Regions from separate parts of the Sinomonas terrae genome, predicted to be linked through region 2. Evidence: predicted binding sites of a transcription regulator. Region 2 holds the regulator's gene; the other holds the start of a gene.
The links. The regulator HrcA, encoded in region 2, represses chaperone genes, less so after heat shock. The targets are predictions, from matches to a motif close to TTNGCACTCGNNNNNNNCGAGTGCNAA.
Positions count from the first base shown of each region.

Region 1: the regulator HrcA is predicted to act here: its motif matches at 1,986-2,012, upstream of groES (co-chaperone GroES).

Region 1 is NZ_JAKZBV010000001.1:1,158,476-1,162,037, reverse strand. It holds gene groL (chaperonin GroEL) at 1-1,478, opposite strand, end outside; gene groES (co-chaperone GroES) at 1,557-1,853, opposite strand; gene L0M17_RS05380 (hypothetical protein) at 2,034-2,402, opposite strand; gene L0M17_RS05375 (class I SAM-dependent methyltransferase) at 2,469-3,562, shown strand, end outside.
Region 2 is NZ_JAKZBV010000001.1:2,147,486-2,151,047, reverse strand. It holds gene L0M17_RS10055 (16S rRNA (uracil(1498)-N(3))-methyltransferase) at 1-36, opposite strand, end outside; gene dnaJ (molecular chaperone DnaJ) at 38-1,168, opposite strand; gene hrcA (heat-inducible transcriptional repressor HrcA) at 1,181-2,194, opposite strand; gene L0M17_RS10040 (DUF3097 family protein) at 2,397-3,290, shown strand; gene L0M17_RS10035 (DUF4870 domain-containing protein) at 3,341-3,562, shown strand, end outside.

The DNA of each region.
Region 1 (3,562 bases), 990 kb from region 2:
ACACCGGCCGCGATGAGGTCCTCGTACTCGCCGGTCTTCGCGTTGAAGCCGTTGTTCACCTCTGCCTCTGCAACGCGTGCCGCCACGACGTGGCCGTCGAAGCCCGCGTTGTGCGCGATCCAGCGCAGGGGCTGGATCAGCGCGCGGCGCACGATGTTGACGCCGACGGCGGTGTCGCCCGAGAGGCCCTTGATCGCCTCGTTCTCGTCGAGGACGCGAACGGCGTGGACGAGGGCGGAGCCGCCGCCCGCCACGATGCCTTCCTCGAGGGCGGCACGAGTCGAAGACACGGCATCCTCGATGCGGTGCTTCTTCTCCTTGAGCTCCACCTCGGTCGCGGCACCGACCTTGATGACCCCGATGCCGCCCGCGAGCTTCGCGAGGCGCTCCTGGAGCTTCTCGCGGTCCCAGTCGGAATCGGTGCGCGTGAGCTCAGCCCGGAGCTGCGCAACGCGAGCCGCGACGTCCTCGGCCGAGCCGGCGCCGTCGACGATCGTCGTCGTGTCCTTCGTCACGGTGATGCGACGCGCGGTGCCCAGCTGCTCGAGGCCCACCTGGTCGAGGCTCAGGCCGACCTCGGGGGAGATGACCTGGGCGCCCGTGAGGGTCGCGATGTCCTGGAGCATGGCCTTGCGGCGGTCGCCGAAGCCGGGGGCCTTGACCGCGACGGCGTTCAGGGTGCCACGGATCTTGTTGACGATGAGCGTTGACAGGGCCTCGCCCTCGACGTCCTCTGCGATGATGAACAGCGGCTTGGACGCCTGAAGGGTCTTCTCGAGGAGCGGGAGGAAGTCCTGCAGCGAGGAGATCTTGCCCTGGTGGATAAGGATGAGCGCGTCCTCGAGGACGGCCTCCTGGCGCTCCGCGTCGGTCACGAAGTACGGCGAGAGGTAGCCCTTGTCGAACTGCATGCCCTCGGTGAGGACGAGCTCGGTCTGCGTCGTCGAGGCTTCCTCGATCGTGATGACGCCGTCCTGGCCGACCTTCGCGAACGCCTCGGCGAGGAGCTCGCCGATCTCATCGGACTGTGCCGAGATTGCGGCGACGTTGGCGACGTGCTGGCCGGAGACCTCGCGGGCGTTCTCGCCGAGGCGCGTGACGACGGCCTCGACGGCCGCCTCGATGCCGCGCTTGATCTCGCCCGGCGCCGCGCCGGCGGCCACGTTGCGGAGGCCCTCCTTGACGAGCGCCTGCGCGAGGACGGTCGCCGTCGTCGTGCCGTCGCCGGCGACGTCGTTCGTCTTGGTCGCAACTTCCTTGGCGAGCTGTGCACCGAGGTTCTCGTACGGGTCCTCGAGCTCGACCTCACGGGCGATCGTCACGCCATCGTTGGTGATGGTCGGCGCGCCCCACTTCTTGTCGAGGACGACGTTGCGGCCGCGCGGGCCGAGGGTCACCTTGACGGTGTCGGCGAGCTTGTCGACGCCGGCCTCGAGGGCCTTGCGGGCGTCTTGGTTGAATGCGAGCTGCTTTGCCATTCGCTTCTCCTTGGGTTCAAGGGCAGCACCCCGGCCGCATGACCGGGGTGCTGACGTTGAAGTCCTGCTCGGCTGGGACTACTTGACGACGATCGCGAGGACGTCGCGGGCCGAGAGCACGAGGTACTCGGAGCCGCCCGTCTTGACCTCGGTTCCGCCGTACTTCGAGTAGAGGACGACGTCGCCGACCGTCACGTCGACGGGGACGCGGTTGCCGTTGTCATCGACACGGCCGGGGCCGACGGCGACAACTTCGCCCTCCTGCGGCTTCTCCTTGGCGGTGTCCGGGATCACGAGGCCCGAAGCAGTGGTCTGCTCCGCCTCGAGCGGCTTGACGACAATACGGTCCTCGAGAGGCTTGATGGAGACCGACACGGATCTCTCCTTTTCATGAACGGGTCACAGAAATGGGAGCCGGGCATGCAACCGTCGTCGCGGGTGCCGGGAGCGTGCCTGGACAGTTAGCACTCGCACAGGTCGAGTGCTACCGCTGACTCTATTGAGCGGCTGGCACTCGGTCAAGGCGAGTGCCAGTCCAACACCCCGCGTGTCTGTCTATTCGCCCGCGAGATCCTCGAAGCTCAGGTCGTCGCCGTCGTCGCCATTCGAGCGCCCGCGGTTGACGTACATCACGATGAGCGAGCCGATCAGGAGGATGCCCCCGATCACGAGGCCGACGATCGCGGCGATCTTCGCGCCGAGGTACTGGTCGCGGAGGGCCTCTGCCTCCGGGGTCGCGTCGTTGATGCTCTTGCCGCCTACCGAGTAGACGGTGGCAGTGAACGCGTCGAGGCCGAGGACGATGAAGAGGAGGATCGCAGACACCGCGGCCAGAACGATGCCGAGGATGAGCAAAGGTCGGACAAAACGGGAGAGTCCCCGGTGGTTGGCGGCGGGCGAAGCGTCAGCAGGCGTCGTCTCCATACCTCCACCATATCCGGAACAGCTGCTCTCAGCTCGGACCCGTGGAGGGTGAACTAGGCTTGATCCATGGCTCAGGACCCCCACGCCGCCGAGCAGCTCGCGCCACTGCTGACCTCGGAAGGCTGGGCCCTCCTCAACTCGCTCGGCCCGTATCGGGAAGAGGACGCACTCGCGATCACCGCTCGGCTCCGCAAGGCCGGCCACGCACCCGAGCTTGTCTCGGCCGTCTTGAGCCAGGCTCGGCTGAGGGTCAAGGCAGAGGCGAAGTTCGGCGAGTTCTCCCGCCACATGCTGTTCACACGCGCCGGCCTCGAGCAGGCTACGCGCCTGAGCATCGCGGCCCGCCACGCGCGGCGCTTCGTCGACGCCGACGTACGCAGCGTCGCGGACCTCGGGTGCGGGCTGGGTGCCGATGCCATGGCGATGGCATCGCTCGACCTCGACGTCACCGCCGTCGAACTCGATGAGACGACCGCCGCGTGCGCGACGATCAACCTCATGCCGTTTCCCAACGTCCGCGTCGTCCACGAGGACGCGCAAACGGTCCCGCTCGAGGGGATCGAAGGCGTCTGGCTGGATCCCGCGCGTCGAACGACGACGACGTCCGGCACCACGCGCCTGTGGGACCCCCAGCAGTTCTCTCCCCCGCTGAGCTTCGTCTCCGAGCTCGCGGATGCGGGCCGGCCGGTGGGCGTCAAGCTAGGGCCCGGCCTGCCGCACTCCTCAGTGCCGGAGGGGTGCGAGGCGCAGTGGGTCTCTACCGACGGCGAGGTCGCCGAAGTGGGCCTCTACTTCAATGCGCTCAAGCGGCCGAGCGTCCGCCGCGCGGCGCTTGTCCTCGCAGGGCAGACCGCATCCGAGCTCGTCGCCGAGACGGACTTCGGCGGCGGGGTGCGGGCCGAAGTGGGCCCGCTCGAAGGGTTTCTCTACGAGCCCGACGGCGCCGTGATCCGGGCTGGGCTCGTCGCCGAACTCGCGGACCGCCTGGGCGGCCATCTCGTGGACCCCCACATCGCGTACATCTGTGCCCCCAACCTCGTTGCCACCCCGTTCGCGAAGGCCTATCGCGTGCTCGACGTGCGGCCGTACAACGTGCGGGCATTGCGGCAGTGGGTCCGGGACGAAGGCATCACGGCGCTCGACATCAAGAAACGCGGCAC
Region 2 (3,562 bases):
CGAGCCCGGGTCGACGAAGAAGACGGGGTTGGACACGTCAGAGGTTCCCGAACTTGTCTCGCAGCTTCGCGAACATTCCCCCGCCCGTGCCGACGAGTTTCCCTTCTGCGACATGCTCTCCACGGAGCTTGGCGAGCTGCCTCAGGAGCTCCTCCTGCTCCGCATCGAGCTTGGTGGGGACCTCGACGTTGACGTGCACCAGCAGATCTCCGCGGCCGGCGCCCCGCAGGCGTGCCACACCGAGGTGCTGGAGCGTGATCACGTCGCCGGACTGTGTGCCCGGGTGGAGCGTGATGGTCTGTTCGCCGTCGAAAGTCTCGAGCGTCAGCTCGGTCCCTAGCGCCGCCGCCGTCATGGGGACGCTCAGGGTCGCGTGCAGGTTGTCGCCGTCACGCGAGAACGTCGTGTGCGTGGCGACCCGGATCTCCACGTAGAGATCGCCTGTCGGCCCGCCCGCCGTACCTGCCTCGCCTTGGCCGGCGAGCTGGATCCGGGTACCCGTGGAAACGCCGGCTGGGATCTTGACCGTGAGGGAACGCCGGCTGCGGACGCGGCCCTCCCCGCCGCACTCGTTGCAGGGGCTCGGGATCTCGGTGCCGAAGCCGCCGCACGAGGGGCATGTCGCCGTCGTCATGACCTGGCCGAGGATCGAGCGCACCGCGCGCTGGACGTGCCCGCTGCCGTGGCAGACGCTGCATCGCACGGGCTGTGTGCCCGGCTCGCAGCAGGATCCCTCGCAGCGGGTGCAGAGGACCGCTGTGTCGACCTCGATCTTCTTGTTGACTCCGAAGACTGCGTCCTTGAGTTCGATCCGGACCGCGATCAGGGCATCTTGGCCGCGTCGCACCCGGGAAGCCGGGCCCGTCTGCGCCCCTCCCCCTCCGAAGAACGTCTCGAAGATGTCCTGGAAGGCGAAGCCCGCCCCGTTGTAGGCGCCCGAGAACCCGTTGTCCGTCCCGTTCTCGTTGCCTGTCGCGTCGTAGACGCGGCGCTTTTCGGGGTCGGAGAGCACCTCATAGGCGTGGGTCACGGCCTTGAAGCGCTCCGATGCTTCCTCGCCCGGGTTGACGTCCGGGTGGAACTGGCGCGCCAGCTTCCGGTAGGCCTTCTTGATCTCCTCGCCGCTCGCATCCGGTGACACGCCGAGGGTTTCGTAATGGCTGCTCACTGTCTTCTTTCTCTAGCTTCCGGCGAGGATCTTCGAGAGGTATCGCGCGACCGCGCGTACCGCTGCCATCGTGGCCGGGTAGTCCATTCGGGTCGGGCCGAGAACGCCGATCTTGGCGTCGTCCCGTCCGTACCCCGTTGCCACGACCGAGGTCTCGGCGAGCGAGTCGGCGGCGGTCTCGTGGCCGATTGCCACTGCGACACCACGCGCATCGCTTGCCATCTCGGACAGGAGGCGCAGGAGCACAACCTGTTCCTCAAGGGCTTCGAGCACCGGTGAGATGCTCAGGAGGAAGTCGCTGTTGGACCGCGCGAGGTAGGCCGTGCCTGCCGTCACGATCCGCTCTTCGCGGCTTGAGGCGGCAAGGGCAGCAAGCCCTGCGGCGAGCTCTGCCGCGACGGCACGGTCCTCCGGGAGGAGCGAGTCCATGATCCCCGCCACGTTCGCCCCGACCTGCGCGACCGGCTTGCCTGCCGTTGCCGCAAGAAAGCCTTGGCGCAGCACCGCGAGCCTGTCGTGGTCGAGGTCCTCTCCCAACGTCACGACCCTCTGTTCGACGGTGCCGCTGTCTGCGATGAGCACGAGCAGGACCTGACGGGGGGCGAGGCCCACCGCTTCGACGTGGCGCACTCGCGCGCGGCCCAGCTGAGGGTACTGGACGACGGCGACCTGGTTCGTGAGGTGCGAAAGCAGCCGCACGGTGCGTTCGAGGACGTCGTCCAGATCGTCTGCACCTTCCAGGAGGGACTGGATCGCGTGCTTCTCCGCAGCAGAGAGCGGCCGTACTGCCGCGAGCTGATCGACAAAGACGCGATAGCCCTTGTCCGTCGGGACCCGGCCCGCACTCGTGTGCGGGGCAACAATGAGGCCATCGTCCTCGAGGGCGGCCATGTCGTTGCGGATCGTCGCGCTCGAGACGCCGAGACGATGGCGCTCCACGAGGGCCTTCGATCCAACTGGCTCCCGGTAGTGGACGTAGTCCTCGACGATTGCCCTCAGCACCTCGAGTTTGCGCGGCTCGTTCATTCCACCTCCCCTGCGGACATTGCTCGCTGCGTCCTGCGGACAGTACTCATTGCGCAACGCGCTTCCCGTACAGGACGTTCCTCAATTCCTTAGCACTCTCTCTACCCAAGTGCTAAATCTATTATGCGCCCCCCGCACGTCCACCCAGGGCATCGGGACACGCGGCCGGAAGGCCCCGAGCCGACGCCGTCTCGCCAGTAGCATGAAGCCGATCCAGATCTGGGCAGCAGTGCGAGGAGGCGAGGACCGGGTGTCCTACTACGACCAGTGGGGGCCGGCTGACATTGCCGCCCCCAAGAAGACCGTCCTGCCAGATGTGCCCATCGAGTTGGGCATGGTGCTAGAGGACAGCCAGACGGGGTGGGTGGGCGCGGTCACACGGGTCGAGAAGTCCGGCGGAATGCACGTCTTCAGCCTCGAGGATCGGCGCGGCAAGACCCGCTCGTTCGAACTCGGCTACGGATTCCTGCTCGAGGGGCGACCCGTCCGCCTCGCTCCCCCGGCCCCACGGCAGAAGGCGGCGGCTCCCAAACGGACCGCGTCGGGATCAGTCGCGGTCGACGGCGCTCGGGCGAGAGTGGCGCGGGCGAGTCGCATCTGGGTCGAGGGCAAGCACGACGCAGAACTCGTCGAGAAGGTCTGGGGCGACGACCTGCGCCTTGAGGGCATCGTCGTCGAGCCTCTCCACGGAGTAGACGACCTCGCCGCCGCCGTCGCGGACTTCCAGCCCGGTCCCGAGCGACGCCTCGGCATCCTCGTCGACCACCTTGTCGAAGGCTCGAAGGAGACGCGAATCGCCGAGAAGGCACTTGCGGTGCCCGGGGCCAGGGGGAACGTCCTGATCGTGGGGCACCCCTACGTGGACGTCTGGCAGGCCATTCGACCGCAGACCCTCGGGATCCCTGCGTGGCCGACCGTCCGCCGCGGACTCGACTGGAAGACCGGCATTCTCCGTGCTTTCGGCTGGCCTCACGAAACGTCCGAGGATCTCGGCCTTGGATGGCAGCGCCTCCTCGGCGCCGTCCGCACGTACGCCGATCTCGAGCCCGCACTCCTCGGCAGAGTCGAAGAGGTCATCGACTTCCTGACCGCCTGAGTTCGGTATTCTGAGGGCCAAGACCCTGTTCCCGAACGCAAGGAAGTGCTGTGTCCCAGAACTGGCAGGATCACCGTGAGCCCCAAGGGGGCAGGCTCGGGAAGGTCGGAGGCAGCGAGCCTTTTACCGCCAGCGAAGACCGTCAGTGGGCCACCCTCGCACATTTCGGCGGGATTCTCGGCTGCGTCCCCTCCCTGCTCGTCTACCTCTGCTTCAAGGATCGAGGCCCCTTTACGGCCCAGGAATCAAAGGAAGCGCTCAACTTCACGTTG